Regions from separate parts of the Paenibacillus sp. FSL P4-0176 genome, predicted to be linked through region 2. Evidence: predicted binding sites of a transcription regulator. Region 2 holds the regulator's gene; the other holds the start of a gene.
What was found. The regulator Rex, encoded in region 2, represses fermentation and respiration genes when NADH is low (regulators of the CRP and FNR family bind a similar motif). The targets are predictions, from matches to a motif close to TTGTGAAATATTTCACAA.

Region 1: a site for Rex is predicted at 5,038-5,055, ahead of MKY95_RS31325 (cytochrome ubiquinol oxidase subunit I). Genes of this name have one in related genera too.

What each region holds. Positions count from the first base shown of each region.
Region 1 covers NZ_CP150242.1:6,856,188-6,864,359, forward strand. The annotation lists gene cydC (thiol reductant ABC exporter subunit CydC) at 1-581, opposite strand, end outside; gene cydD (thiol reductant ABC exporter subunit CydD) at 583-2,499, opposite strand; gene cydB (cytochrome d ubiquinol oxidase subunit II) at 2,501-3,556, opposite strand; gene MKY95_RS31325 (cytochrome ubiquinol oxidase subunit I) at 3,501-4,916, opposite strand; gene MKY95_RS31330 (hypothetical protein) at 5,299-6,591, shown strand; gene MKY95_RS31335 (glycosyltransferase) at 6,588-7,583, shown strand; gene MKY95_RS31340 (glycosyltransferase) at 7,585-8,172, shown strand, end outside.
Region 2 covers NZ_CP150242.1:4,516,390-4,524,561, reverse strand. The annotation lists gene dinG (ATP-dependent DNA helicase DinG) at 1-2,346, shown strand, start outside; gene MKY95_RS20715 (redox-sensing transcriptional repressor Rex) at 2,566-3,219, shown strand; gene MKY95_RS20710 (amidohydrolase) at 3,206-4,513, shown strand; gene MKY95_RS20705 (DUF5590 domain-containing protein) at 4,551-5,081, shown strand; gene MKY95_RS20700 (hypothetical protein) at 5,383-5,910, shown strand; gene MKY95_RS20695 (AAA family ATPase) at 5,903-7,405, shown strand; gene MKY95_RS20690 (3-hydroxyacyl-CoA dehydrogenase NAD-binding domain-containing protein) at 7,539-8,172, shown strand, end outside.

The DNA.
Region 1 (8,172 bases), 2.3 Mb from region 2:
TTCAGGGAGATCGCAGGTAACACGGCAACGAGAAATAACATATACAAGCCCATCCACACCGCAAATCCCAGATCAACACTGCCAAAGGCAATCACAGCCCCACCGTACATTACAAGTGCGGTAACGGCGGGAAAAACAGTACGCAGATAAATATCCTGTAACCGCTCCACATCATCGGCGAGTGCTCCAAGTACATCCCCGGTCTGCATACGAGAACGCAGGAACAAGGCCTGTGGCTCCAGAATGCGATATAATTTCACCCGTTGATCGGCCAACACCCGCAGTACGGCATCATGTCCTGCCAATCGCTCGATATATCGAAACACGGCGCGGAATATCCCAAATGCACGTACACCAACAATAGGTACATACACCATCAAAATATTTTCAGGACGCAGCGCAGACTTGGAGATCAGAAATCCGGAGGTAAACAGCAGCAGTACCGCACACAGTGTAGCGCATGTACCTAGCGCAATGACTGCGATGAATCTCCAGCGGTACTGTGCCACATACGGAGCAATCCAGCTATTTTTTTCTTTTCCGTTACGGACGTTCTCCATATGTTCATATCCGGACTTCATTTTATATCGCCTCCATCTGGGCCTGAATCATCTGATAATATACACCTTGTCGTGCCAGCAATTCCTGATGTGTTCCCGTCTCTGCCACTGTGCCGCCATCCATGACAATAATTCGATCCATATGTGGCATCCAGTGCAGACGATGGGTAGCCAAAAATACAAGTTTTCCTTCAAATAGCGGCAGCATCGTCTGTTTCAGTTCATACTCTGTTTCCACATCCAGATGTGCTGTCGGTTCATCAAGCAGCAGGATGTTTCGTTTACTAAGCAAAGCTCTTGCTAGCGCCACCCGTTGCTCCTGCCCACCACTGAGCTGTCTACCACCAGCCCCAATAGGCTCATGCAACCCACTGGATAATGAGGTCAGAAGCTTGGTTAATCCAGCTGCGCTAACGGCCTTCGCCACTTCCGCATCCGATGCCTCCGGCATATAGAAACGAACGTTATCGGCCAGGCTTCCACTAAAGATATACGGATGCTGCGGGATAGCTGCTGTCTGTCTTCGCCAGGATTCAAGCATATCCTGTGACACAGGCTGTCCGTTGGCTAATACTTGGCCTGAAGTAGGAAGCTGAAATCCAGCCAATACATCAATCAACGTGGACTTGCCTGCTCCGCTGGTGCCAATAATACCGATTTTGCCAAGACCCGTGATCTGAAATGTGACATCCTTTAGCGAATAAGGACCTTCATCATCATGCCGTACCTGTACATCCGTTAGAGCCAATCTGCTATGCTCATTCCAAGAGAACACTGAGGAAGAAACAAGCTCAGGAGTAGTAGAAACAGAAGCAGAAACAGAAGCAGGAGCAAGATGCCCCGCAGCCGTTTTATCATTCAACACGACACGTATGGTCGAAGTAGCGACTTTCCTTTTACCCAAAGATAATGATGATGCGGATCCCGTCCCATCCTCTGCCATGTCCGCATGCGCAACAACATTTGCATAGGCTTCTTTTTGTTTCTGTTCAGCAGCTTTCCCCCGTTCAATCACTTGGTTGATAGCCGCTCCAGCTTCCTTACCGTCCAATGTGGCATGATAATCAGCGCCGAGCATACGTACAGGCAGGAAATATTCGGGTGCCAAGATCAGTACCGTCAGCGCAGGGCCAAGTAGCATATGCCCTTCTGTCAGACGTAATCCCAGACCAACTGCTACGGAAGCAACGGACAACATCGTAAAGAAATCGAGTGCAAACGAAGAAAGAAAAGCCATGCGCAGAGTAGACATCGTTGCTTTCCGATACCGCTGACTGACCCGCAGAATGGACCCTTCATGTGTTTTGCTCTGTCCCAATGTTTTTAGCGTTTCCAGCCCCCGCAGGGTATCGACAAAATGGTTAGCGAGTGCTTTGTAGGATCTGAATTGTCCGTCTATCTTACGCTGAGCTGCGAGGCCAATCAGAATCATGAACACGATCAGAATCGGGAGTGTCAGCATCAGAATAACCCCGGACATCAGATCCAGCTTGAACACATACAGCAGAATGACGATAGGTGTGAATCCTATGCCCAGCATGCGAGGAATGAATAGTTCAAGATACGTCTTGTATTGAGCTGTCCCCTCACGTGCCAGCGTGACCAGATGGCCTGTGCCCTCCGTCTTCGCATAACGCGGTCCAAGTCTGAACCACTGCTCCACCATCTTTCTGCGCAGATCGGTCCCTGTCCTCTCCGCATATCGCGAAGTCACGAGTTGTAACCAGAAGGATAGGGCGTAGCGGGCGGCAAAAGCAGCCAGGAACAGCAGCAGTACAGGGTACTGCTCCGTTACGGATGAACCTTCAAACAATGCCGTGATGGCCTGTGCCAGCCATTTGGCTTGCATAATGATCGTCATCGCCTGTAGCAGCACCAGCGCTGAGGCCAGCGCAAGTACCGGCCGGATGCCCGGCAGCTTCATCAGCCCCCGTCCCATATCAGTACTCCAGGTGGTGCTGCTCGTTCAGACGTTTGCGGAAGATATAATAGCTCCAGATCTGATAACCGAGAACAAACGGCAGCAAAGTGCAAGCTACAATGGTCATTACTTTCAATGAATAAGCACCAGATGCAGCATTGTATACAGTCAGGTCATATGCCGCCCCAAAGGAACTCACCATCACTCTTGGGAAAAGTCCGATAAAGACCGAGGCAAAGGCAATTGCAATCACTGCCCCTGTCATACCAAAAGCCCAGCCTTCACGCTTCTGACGAACAAAGTATGCCGCAAGTGCAAGCGAAACTGCGCCAAGTACAACCATGATCCAAAGAGCCCAGCCGCGTACGGCGAACACATCGGTCATGAAATACGTCATTAACGCGTAAACAGCGAGCAGTGCAGCCAGCGGCAGCATCAATTTTTGCGCTGTCTTCAAGGCACGCTCTCTGAGATCACCTACTGTTCGTAGTGATGCAAACAGCAATCCATGAACCAGACACAGCAGGGTTACACTCAAGCCACCAATCACGGTGTACGGATTAACAATATCGAGGAATCCTGCACGCAACTGCATCTCCCCATCAATGGGCAGACCCTTCATCAGCGTGGCAAAAACCACGCCGAACAGGAACGGTAAAAGCGCACTGGAGACCACAATGATGATGTCCCATGTTTTGCGCCAGCGCTGCTGTTTCATTTTACTGCGGAATTCGAAAGCAACTCCGCGACCAATCAAGGCGAGTAACACCACTACAAGTGGAAGGTAAAAACCACTGAACAACGTGGCATACCAGTGCGGGAAGGCGGCAAACATCGCGCCCCCTGCCGTAATAAGCCATACTTCATTACCATCCCAGAACGGACCAATCGAGTTGATCAGGGTCCGGCGTTCACGGTCCGTTTTGGCAATAATGCCTGTAGACATCCCCACACCAAAATCAAAACCTTCCAAAAAGAAGAAACCAACAAACAATACGGCAATCAGCAAAAACCACAACTCACTTAGTGACAACGGAATAACCTCCATCCACGCCGAACGGATCGGCCGATTCATCGTGATCTTCTGGCTTCTCGACCGCAAACGGTCCTGCTTTGATCTCACGTACGAACAGGTATACCATCACGATTCCGAGAACCGTATACGCAGCGGTAAAAGCGATGGTCGAGAACAGGATCGTTCCTGCGGATACGTTTGGCGAGACCCCGGCTTCGGTTGTCATATAGCCAAATACTGTCCATGGCTGTCTTCCTACCTCGGTCATAATCCAACCTGACGTATTGGCGATAAACGGCAGGGAGATGGCGAACACCATCAGACGCATAAACCACTTTCCAGCGACCTCCAGCTTCTTACGCATGGCTAGGAACGTACCGTATAGCGCCAATGCAATCATTAAACCACCCGCTGCGATCATAATGCGGAAACTCCAGAATGTTGTCCGTACCGGCGGGATGTAGTCCCCCGGTCCATACGTCTGTTCATACTCAGCTTGAAGCTCCTTCATACCTTTGACACTACCGGAGAACTTGCTGTAGGACAGGTAACTGAGCAATCCAGGGATTTTGATCTCACCCGTACTCTCCTGTTTATCCGGGTCAATAAAAGCGACCACCGTCCATGGCGCCGGATCTTCTGTCGTTGTCCATGTGCCCTCACTGGCTGCCATCTTCATCGGCTGTGTCTCCACCAGATATTGCGCCTGAAAGTGACCCGAGAATGCGACGCCGAATGAAGAAACAAGAGCGATAATGATCGCAATATTAAACGATTTGCGGAAGATCTCCACATCCTGCTTTTTCATCAATTTGTAGGCACTGATCCCGGTTACGACGAAGGCCCCTGTCATCAATGCCCCAAAGATTGTATGTGGGAACTCGACGAGAAGCTGACCATTTGTGATGAGTGCAAAGAAATCATTCATCTCGGCTCGTCCGTTGTTAATCTCAAACCCAACAGGATGTTGCATAAATGAATTGGCTGCCAGAATCCACAGCGCGGACAGGAATGTGCCGACAAACACCAGCCAGATGCAGGCTAGATGCACTTTTTTGGACAAACGATCCCAGCCAAATATCCACAATCCAATAAATGTAGACTCCATAAAAAACGCCAGTAGCGCTTCAATAGCCAGTGGCGCACCGAACACATCCCCGACAAATCGGGAGTACTCGGACCAGTTCATGCCAAACTGGAACTCTTGCAGAATACCTGTGACAACCCCGACGGCAAAGTTAATCAGGAACAGTTTGCCCCAGAACTTGGCCATCGTTTTGTAAATCTCCTTACCCTTAACAACGTACAACGTCTCCATAATCGCAACCAACAGCACAAGACCGATGGATAGCGGGACAAAAAAGAAATGGAAAATCGTTGTAAGTGCATATTGGATACGCGATAACATAATCGGATCCATACCGTTACCCCTTCTTTCTGTTCACTTCGCAGTATGCGTATTTGGCATTGAAGCTGCACCTTCGCTGTCTGTCCGCCAAATACGTTGATGAACGTATTGTGCCAGATTACCTATTTTATACATGTGAGAATTATCACAATCTTCGTCTCTAGAGCAAAAAAAAGTGATCCTGGTCACACAAAAGATAAAATTCAGCCTATTATCACAGCTTGCCAACTTCATCTATTCATGGAAGATACTCATGTTTGGGACGGAATGCCCATATGTTAGTCTCAGGCATATCATGCGAAGTACCGTGAGGGCTTTACATATGAAGTGAAAGCATGAAGCACATGCAGAGCGAAGACGCTCCATATTACAGTCAAGGTGAGGTGAACTATTCATGGAAAAACCTGCACCACTGCCAGGTGAAGACGCCGAAGCCAGCCTGGATAAGGCCAATACAACACAGCCCCCTGTCCGGTATGTTCTCTTCCCTCGCAAAGGAGGCTGGTCATCCTTTCCCTATCCCGATATTGCTGCACTGCTGTCGATCGAGGGAGAGGTCTACTATGTCAGCAGCCTGACACAAACAGAAGATGTACCTTCGGTCATTACCGTCATCTCCCTCCCTGATGCCGAGCAGCTATTACTGGAACCTCGCACCGTAGCCGTAGTCGCCCATCCCTACTGGCTAATGGCTACAGCTTCGCTGGAGCCTGAGCTATGTATTGCCCTGCTCCCTGAGCCTGCTGGAAACGAAGCAGAATCTCCGCTATGGGAGAGCAGTATTTCCAAACTGGTCGGCATCGCCGATCTGGTAGGCACATCCTCCGAAACACGTTATATGAAGCTGTTATTCCAAGGCGTACGTGTTATCTGGCTGGGCGGAGAAGACCCTGCACCTGCGGGTACGATGCAAAGGGATGATCTCGAAGTCCCTCTCCGGGACTACGAACTGCTCTTCTTGCATGCGCTACGGCAGATCCTGTCAGGCACTCCAGATAGCGTCACCCTGCTTCAATGCAGTGTACGTGCCGACTTCTACCGTCAGCTCCGTGCCAAAGCAGGTGCACATGAGACGATATCCTTTTTGCTGGCAGCCTATGAGTACTTGCTTGAAGATCCGCGGGCCGTCCATTCGTTGCAAGAGGCCTTCACCCATGCGGTCATGAATGATCGCAGTGATTGTGTGGTCTCCCATTATCGATTCCTGTCTGCCATCCATGCCCGGGCTGGACAGTTGGAGGACGCCCTGCGGGTGTATGGAATTAGTGCAGCAGATGAACAAGAACGGCATCATTATGAACAGTTATGTCGCTGGCTTGAGGCAGGAGAAGATCAACTTGTACGAGCGGAACTACTCCGTATGAACGATGATTACGGAAATGCCCTGCGTATCCTGGACGAACTTGGCGGAGAAACGGCGAGACATTGGAAATTCCGCATTTACCAGGAGACTGGACGTGTGGAAGAAGCACTGGCTCTGGTGCATGCAGTCGATATTCAGGATGATGCCAGTCGCCGGGATTACCAGCAATTATCCGGCAGTGCGCTGGCACTGCGAGGGGAACGACACGGGGCAGTCCGACATTTCCTTGAGACAGCACTGGAGGATGAAGATGCGCTGGCCCGGATTGTGGAGCTGGAGCTGTTGGATCATGCTGTACAGCAATTGCTTGGGGAGGTGCCATGATGCTGGACCCGAAGAAGCGTAGACAACAGTTGAATGGGCCAATGGTGCACAGGGATATCCGAACCGAAACCACTTACACGCCAACGGAAACAGTCGATCGAACACATACAGACGCATTGGGAAATGGCGATCACACCCCGGATCATGCACAACCAACGCAGGACATCCGAAGCCAAGTGCATCACTGGAATGATTCACAAGGTCAGGCAGAACAGAATGCTGCTGTAACACATGAGGAAACAAGTATATTCAAAGAACCCTTCTCCATTCGTCGGGTTCGCAAAAGCAAAGGCAACAAGCTGACCGCCATGCTCCAGGTTCGCAATGAACGCGGCCGATACCTTGAAGAAGTATTGCATGATCTGAGTGAGTTCGTGGATGAGATTGTCATTGTGGACGATGCCAGCACAGACGGAACACCGGACATATGCAAAGCCTATCCAAAGGTGGTCCGTCTGGAGGTATTGGAGAAACCACTGTTCGCCGAGGAATGGCGACTTCGCAACACCTTGTGGCAAGCGGCTGCGGGAACATGTCCCGACTGGTTGCTCTCAGTTGATGCGGATGAGCTGTACAGCTCAGAGGCCAAGAAAGCCATACGCACTCTGATTAATCAGGAGTATGCGGACTGGTTTGCATTCCGATTCTACGACATGTGGGGTGGCCGGACCCACTACCGGGAAGATGATCTCTGGTCTCTGCACAAACGGCATACCGCTTCACTTGTACGATATATGCCTGGATATCCTTATTTTTATCCACAACAGAATCATCATGTTCCCCGTCTTCCCTTGTCCTGCACGGTATTGCCTGGAGTCAGCACGGAATTGAAGGTTCAACATCTCGGCTGGGCCGGCAGTCTGGAGGACCGGGTTCGTAAATATTTGCGTTACAAACGCATTGATCCTAGTGGTGAATGGGGCAATCTTGCACACTACGAGTCGATTCTCGATCCGGAACCTCGGCTGATTCCCTGGAAGGAGGGACCGTGAGATGGGCGTGGTGAGTATTCTGACGCATAGTTTCACCGACGGGTACAACCGGGAATTCGGTCGTGTATTTGGTGGTGGACTGGAACGCTATATTCTGGATCTGTGCAGTGTCATCCGTGGACTCGGGCATATTCCCGAGGTTCATCAGCTGTCTTATTTTGAAGCATTCCAGACTCGGACGGAGCAGATTGACGTATTTGGTTATTCGTACGACATGGATAATGTACCCGAAGCTTTTGAGCGGATGGCAGCCGCAGCGCGCGGCCCAGTGATCTATGCCAGCTGTCTGTGGCAACCCATCACCTACAAAGCCGGCAGTCTTGGCATCTGTCACGGCATTAACTGGGATCGTCCCGGACTGCCACTGGAGACCAAACAACAAGTCGCGGAACATATTCAACTGGCTCTGGATGGACTCGTGCGCATTGTATCCGTGGATTCTCACTTCCAGACCTTTTGCCGAGCTGCGTGCACCTATACCGATCCAAGGCAGGTTGTCCTGATTCCCAATGCGGTGGATACGTCCTATTTCACACCTGCCCCACCAACGCGAACCTTTGAGCAAGAACAGGAAGACGAATGGCTTGTC
Region 2 (8,172 bases):
ACGATTCAGCGCCTCAGTGACCTGTTTGCACCAGAAGACAGTGACTTGGGTTGGTTCTTGGACGGGATGCGCAGTGAGAAGGAAGCAGAGCCGATTCAGGATCTGGACGGACATACCTATTATCGTCAGCTTGCTCTTAATGTAAGTGATTGGACCGATATTGGTGCACCACGCGATGAGCGGGAGGCTAACCCCCTCGATGGTGTAAGCTTCGAACAGTTTATGGACCAGGTTCGGGAGAACCTGAAGGATACGCTGGATCATTACGAAGAGCGTGAAGCGCAGACTCAGATGTTCAGCAGTGTAAGGCAAGCCCTGGATGAAGAGAAACATCTCTTGATCGAAGCTGGAACGGGTACCGGTAAATCTCTAGGGTATCTGTTGCCTGCTATTTACGAAAGTGTGAAGCAAGAACAGAAAGTTATGGTTAGCACGCATACGATCAATCTGCAGGAGCAATTGAGAGAGCGGGACATTCCGATGCTGACTCAAGTGGTTCCGTTCCCGTTTAAGGCTGCTGTATTCAAAGGACGTGGACATTACCTGTGCCTGCGCAAATTTGAACACAAAATCAATAAACGTGAATTCGCCACACCGAAAGAGGATTATTTCACAGCTGCTCAGATGATCGTCTGGCTTACGCAGACCGAAACCGGAGATGATGAGGAACTTAACCTTAGCGGACGCGGAGGGGACTTCTGGGAGACCGTACAGAGTGAATCCGAATCATGTCTGGGAAGATCCTGTCCATGGTTCCGTAAATGCTTCTACCATCGTGCCAAACATGAAGCAGGGTTGTCTGATATCGTAATCACCAATCACTCCAAATTATTTACGGATGTGAAAGCCGCGCATCAGCTGCTGCCAGCCTATGAGAGTCTTGTGATCGATGAGGCACATCATCTGGAGGATGTCGCTGGTAAACATCTTGGAATGCATATGAAATATTTCACCTTGGTTCATACACTGACCCGCCTATTTAAAGACAGTCGTAATGGTCAGCTACCTATGCTTCGTTCGCAGTTTTCCGGGCATGAAAATTCGGTGCAATGGGGCTCCATGGTGGATCAGATGTTCCCGCTCGCTCTTGAAGTTAAGGAGCTGTGGGATCGTATGAGCGATGCCTTGTTTGGTCTCTTGCCTGAACGAAGTGATGCTTCACCGGGAGAGACGGGGCAATTTTCACTGCGTCTGAAAGCATCTCAGAAACCTGCAAAATGGCAGGAGTTGCAGGATCTGGAGAACCAGATCTATGTGACTCTGGGCGATTTGGTTCGCAAAGGGGACAAATTGCTGCTTGAAGTGAAAGAGGATCAGGATGATTATCAATCGGATAGTCTGATCACGGACATTACAGGATTGCTGAAAGATCTGACCACATTGAAGGAGAATCTACGTTTCTTCATGCGTATGGATGACGCCAAAACGGTGTACTGGATGGAAGCCAGCGGTCAGTTCCGCAGTAAATCTCTTCAGCTGTATGCCGTACCTGTAGATGTCAGTGCCCAACTTAAGGATTTATTTTTTGACAAAAAGAAAAGTGTTGTGCTTACATCGGCTACGCTCTCGGTAGATAAGTCATTCCAGTTCATGATTGAGCAGCTTGGCTTACAGGAAGCCTCTGAGAATAATCGGCTGTTAACGTCGATGCTGCCATCACCTTTCAACTATCGCGATCAGGCACTTCTGGTGATTCCGCGTGATTTCCCGAGTGTGAAGGGAAGTGTGGGTGATGCGCACTTTGTTAATATGCTGGTGCAATCACTTGCAGAGACGGCAATTGCTACGCGTGGACGCATGATGGTTCTGTTTACTTCATACAAGATGTTGCGACAGGTCTATGATCCGCTGAAGGAGGCACTGTCTGGCAACGACATCTCGTTGCTTGGGCAAGGCGTTGACAGTGGAAGTCGTTCCAAATTGACTCGCAGGTTCCAAGATGCCAAAGCAACGGTACTTCTGGGCACAAGCAGCTTCTGGGAGGGTGTAGATATCCCGGGAGAGGCGTTAACTTGTCTCGCTATTGTGCGACTGCCGTTCCAGCCACCGAATCATCCGTTGGTGGAAGCCAAGAGTGAGTTGCTTCAGGAGCAGAAGAAAAATCCGTTCATGAAACTGTCCGTGCCACAAGCGGTCATTCGTTTCAAACAGGGATTTGGCCGATTGGTACGTACAGCAAAGGACAGAGGAATTGTCATTGTTTATGATACACGGGTGATTGAAGCGTATTATGGTAAATTCTTTTTATATTCATTACCTGGACCCAAAATGGAGCATATGCTCACGGAGCAGATGGTTCCACGAATTACCGAGTGGTTGGAAAAACCTGCTAATGAACAAAAATAATGGTTGTTTTGTTCGTTATATCATTGCATGACACTATCGTTTGGCGTTAAACTTTATTAGATATTTCCGTATCCGATTAAAGCAGTTGCACGTAAGAACTTATAACCTAAATTACAAGGAGCATTCTGTATAAAATGTCACGTTTATCTTTGAGTTTTATACAGAATGCTCATCTTTTCATCTATTATTTTATCGTGGCCTTGGTAAGGGGGAGCAAGAATGAAATCGGATAAAATTTCGGAAGCGGTGGTACGACGTCTGCCTGTTTACTTGCGTTATTTGAACGAGTTGCATCAGCGTGAGGTGGCTACTGTTTCTTCTCAAGAGCTTGGACAGAGGCTGGATCTGAATCCGGCCCAAATTCGTAAAGACCTGGCTTACTTCGGTGATTTTGGTCGTAAAGGGATCGGGTATGATGTATCCTATTTGATCGAGAAAATTCGTCACATTCTCAAAATCGATCAGCAAATTAATGTAGCTCTGGTAGGAGCGGGTAATCTCGGACAGGCCTTGTCCAACTATAACGCGTATCTGAAAGACAACATGAAAATTGTTGCTGTATTTGATGCATACGGACCGAAGATTGGTAGTCAAATCAACAGTTTGACGGTAAAACCAATGGATGAATTGACGGAAGCGGTTAAAATGGAAAACATTCGCATCGGAATTATCACGGTTCCGGATACGGAAGCCCAAAATGTAGCCGATCAGCTTATTGAATCAGGAATTGAAGCGATCCTTAATTTTGCACCAACCATTCTAAAAACACCGCCGCATATCCGCATTCACCATGCTGACTTTACAACGGATCTGCTTAGTTTGGCCTATTACTTGGAGACTGGAAAGGACGACGAGGAAGATGACAACAAATAGATGGGTAATTCACAACGGCAAATTTGCCGTTAATGAAGGCGGCACAACATGGAACGTGGTCCACGGATACATGGTTGTTGAGAATGAAAAGATTGTGCATATTGGTGAGACATTGCCGGATGAAGACAAAAATTGTACCAAAGTGGATGGAAAAGGACTGTTCTTCCTGCCGGGTCTGATCAATACGCATGGTCATGCAGCGATGTCGTTGCTCAGAGGGCACGGAGACGATCTTGCATTGCAAGTATGGTTGCAGGAAAAAATGTGGCCGATGGAAGCGAAAATGACTTCAGAAGACGTATATTGGGGAACTTCGCTATCGGTGCTTGAAATGTTGAAAGGCGGAACTACAGCTTTCCTGGACATGTACGATCACATGGATCAAGTTGCCAAAGTTGTGGAGCAATCCGGCGTTAGAGCAGCACTGGCACGTGGTGTAATCGGGTTGTGCTCGGAGGAAGAACAATTGCGGAAGCTGGAGGAGTCGGCTGCGTTTGCGCGTGAGTGGAATGGACAGGCAGATGGTCGCATTACAACCGTAATCTCGCCACATGCACCATATACATGCCCTCCTGACTACATAGAGAAGCTTGTGCAGGTCGCGAACGACCTAAACCTTCCCCTTCATACACATATGTCGGAAACGCTTCGTGAAGTCGAGCAGAACGTGGCTGATTATGGACTGCGTCCTGTGGCACATCTGGAGAAACTGGGCTTTTTCTCTCGTCCATCCCTGGTTGCACATGCGGTGCATCTGAATGACGAAGAGATTGAGATTCTGGCCCGTCATGATGTGGCTGTATCCCATAACCCGGGAAGTAACCTGAAACTCGCTTCCGGTGTTGCGCGGGTACCTGCGTTGCTGAAAGCAGGAGTTACCGTGTCACTCGGAACAGACGGACCGGCAAGCAACAACAACCTGGATATGTTCGAGGAAATGAGACTGGCTGCATTGATTCACAAAGGTGTATCTGGTGACCCGACGGCAGTGCCAGCAGGCGAAGCGTTATTACTCGGAACGTCATACGGTGCCAAATCCATCTTCTTGAACAATACCGGAGCACTCCAGGTCGGCATGAAGGCTGACTTTATCGCCTTGGACATTGAACAGGCACATTTCTATCCACATACAGACCTGATCTCACATACAATCTATTCGGCTTCTGCCAAGGATGTTGAGCACGTATGGGTGGATGGGAAACAAGTGGTGAAACATGGCGAATGTCTGACACTGGATGAAGAACGCATTTTGCGTGAGTCTCAATTGGCATTTGATGGTCTGCTTGCTCGTTAATTGCAGGACAGCATCATAGGGAAAGGAAGTTCGGCTTTTGAAGAAAAAAAAGAAGTGGATATGGATTTCGCTGCTTGCACTGGTTCTGATTCTGTTTGGACTTCAGCGTTATTACGTCCATGTCACGCAGGACCAACGCAAGGAAGAAGCGCTCGCCATACAAGCAGCACAGGAGCAACTGGGCATTACATCCTATGATGAATTGCGCAAGTACATCTGGGGAGACAAAGAAGGCTCTGACAACATCTACTGGACCCTGATCGGCAAAAACAAGGATAACCAGGATGTTATGGTCTGGGTTAAATTCGATGCAAACAATCAACCGGTTAAGGGTGCAAACGCTGTACACAGTGAGCTGCTGCAGAATGGCATGTCCGAAGCGCAGATACGCAATCGCTTCAGTTCTGAAGTTCCTGCCGGTGAGATTAAACGAATCATGCCCGGAGTTGTGAATGGAATATATGTGTGGCAAGTGTATTATAAAGACGGTACGCATAACCACTATCGCTTTTATCGTTTTAGCAACGGAGAACAGGTGGACCTGGTCTACACACTCCCGAACAGCTAGAACAAGATAGAGTGAGATAACTAGAGAATTAAAGAAATGAAAGAACCGGCAGACGGATATCCGACTGAACCGGTTCTTTGTGTTGTCTGTAAACATATTTGATTTAAATAGTTAAAATTAATAATTTATTCATATTTTCGCCTTCGAAATTGTATATACGATGTGATATACTCAGATATGTACTCAAAGTTACATTCAAAACAAATAAACCTGTCAAAATTATCGCAGGAGTCAATGTGCACATATTCGTATATACCAATAAGCCAGTAGGTTGGGCCAAATTCTGGGAGGGGTAATTCACTTGAAGCTAAAAGTATTGCCTATTGCTTTAACTGCCGTCATTTCAGCCGTTGTGTTGTTTGGAGGTTGGTTTGTATATCGTCAGGTGGCTGTGCAGAATCCGATTGAAAAAATGGTAACCCAGTACGATGGAGTCAATGACGTTCAATTAACTATTAACCGCAATGACGTACAATTGAAACTGGATCTGCAACCTGATGTTGATTTGGGCAGACTGGTACAATATATTCACAAAGAAGGACAGACCCTGATTGGAACACGCTCACTAAAGTTGGATGTTGTGGATCATTCCAGTGAAGCACTGGAAAGTTGGTGGGGGGATGCGATGTTCACCGTAGCTCAGGCGATGGAGAACAAGCAATACACCGAGATTACACCAACGTTGTCCAAGATGGCGACGAATGGAATTAAGGTAAATACAGCGATGGATGACAACAATGTATATGTCAGTCTCAGAGACGGAGATGCCAGCAAGTTTATTATTCTGCCGCGTGTGCCCGGTCAGATAGGAGTGTGGCCTAATGCCTAAGTGGACAAAAGAAGTTGCCATCGGATTTTTTCCCGTATTGATTATTTTCCTTGCTTTTACTGGTGTTAATATTGTTCCGATCCTGATTGCAGCAGTGCTTGTCGGAGCTTTGCTGTTCATGATGCAAATGCGTGGCGGGATTACAGTAGGCGCTGCACAGGAACGTAAACGGAAGAAAAAAGGACCTTCCAAGCTTACTTTTGAAGAAATTGGCGGACAAGACAGTGCTAAGCAGGAATTGCGTGAAGCGCTTGACTTTCTGATCAAACATGAAGAAATCCGGAAGTTCGGGATTCGCCCGTTAAAAGGGATCTTGCTGACGGGCCCTCCAGGGACAGGGAAAACGTTGATGGCCAAGGCTGCTGCCCATTACACCGATTCTATTTTTGTAGCAGCATCGGGTAGTGAGTTCGTGGAAATGTATGTTGGTGTGGGTGCCAGCAGAATTCGGGATTTGTTTAAGGACGCGAGAACCCGTGCCACCAAGGAAAATAAGGAAAACGCTATTATCTTTATCGATGAAATCGATGTCATCGGGGGGAAACGTGAGGGTGGTCAACAGCGTGAATATGATCAGACCCTCAATCAGCTCCTGACGGAAATGGATGGAATCTATTCTTCCGATACGCCAAGAATTCTGGTTATCGCTGCAACGAACCGTAAAGAGATGCTGGATAGCGCCCTGACGCGACCGGGACGTTTTGACCGCCACATTCAAGTGGACTTGCCTGACAAAAAGGGCAGAAAGCATATTCTGGAACTGCATGCGGTGAACAAACCTCTGTTGAAGGAAGTTAATCTGGAGAAAACAGCGGAAGAATCATATGGTTTCTCCGGTGCACAGCTCGAAAGTGTGATGAACGAAGCAGCAATATACGCCATGAGAGACGGGCTGTTAAACATCGAACAGCGGCATCTGTCCCTGGCTATTGATAAAGTCATGATGGGTGAGAAAACAGACCGTGAGTCGAGCGTGGAAGAGAAGAAAAGGGTCGCCATTCATGAGTTGGGACATGCTATTATGGCTGAACTCGTTCGTCCAGGCAGTGTTAGTCAGGTGGCACTTAGTCCGCGTGGTCAGGCGCTGGGATATGTACGTCATAACCCGCAACAGGAACAGTTCCTCTATACGAAGCGCTTCCTGGAAGAGCAGATTATGATTGCACTCGGAGGAGCAGCTGCGGAGGAAATGTACTACGGTGGTCGTTCCACAGGGTCTCGCAATGACTTTGATCAGGCAACCAATGTTGTACAGACGATGATGGCTTCGGGGTTGACTTCACTTGGGATTGTGAACATGGATATGGTCACAACCGAGGAACTGATGCGAGAGAATAAATTAATTCTGCAAGAACTGATGGAGCAGACAAAGCGGTTGCTTGAAGAACAACGGACAATTTTCGACAATTCACTCGACATTTTGATTCGTGAGGAAGTTTTGTCTGGCGAGCAATTTCGTTGTCAATTTCGTGACAGTGCCCTTCTACCAGCATAATTTATTTATGCTGGTTATTTTTTTTTACATTTCACTCGTGCTAAGATATTATTATATGTTGGGTCGAAATTTGTAATTTTCGGCGAACAGGGTACAATAGAGAAATAGAGAACCGAAAGGATGGAGCAGAACCATGTTTTTCAAAAAAATAGGAGTTGTCGGCGGCGGTACGATGGGACAAGGTATTTCCCAGATGCTCGCAGCCAAAGGACTTGATGTGCTTCTCGTGGAGCATACAACACAAAAGCTGGATCATGCATATGACATGATCGAAACCAATCTGGATAAACAACTGGAGAAATGGGCGATTACAAAAGCGGAGAAGAAATTGATTCTTTCCCGTATTACCAAGGTAGCTCATTTAGCTGAACTTGGAACTTGCGACATGGTCATTGAGACAATTTCAGAGGATCTGGATGCGAAAAAAGCAGTATTCAGCCAACTGGACCAAGTTTGTCCAAGCAATGTCATTCTGGCAAGTAATACATCCACGCTGAGTTTGACCGAGCTTGCAAGCTCGACCAAATACCCAGAGCGTGTTATTGGTATGCACTTTATTCACCCGGTATCCCGGGTTGATCTTGTAGAGATTATTCGTGGACTGAAAACTTCGGATACAACATTCGAAGAGACCAGACGTTTTGTTGAAGAAGTAGCGGACAAAAAAGGAGTCATGATTTATGAATCCCCTGGATTCGTAACTTCCCGTCTGATCTGCCTGCTGATTAACGAAGCGTTGCATGTATTGCAAGAAGGTGTTGCATCTG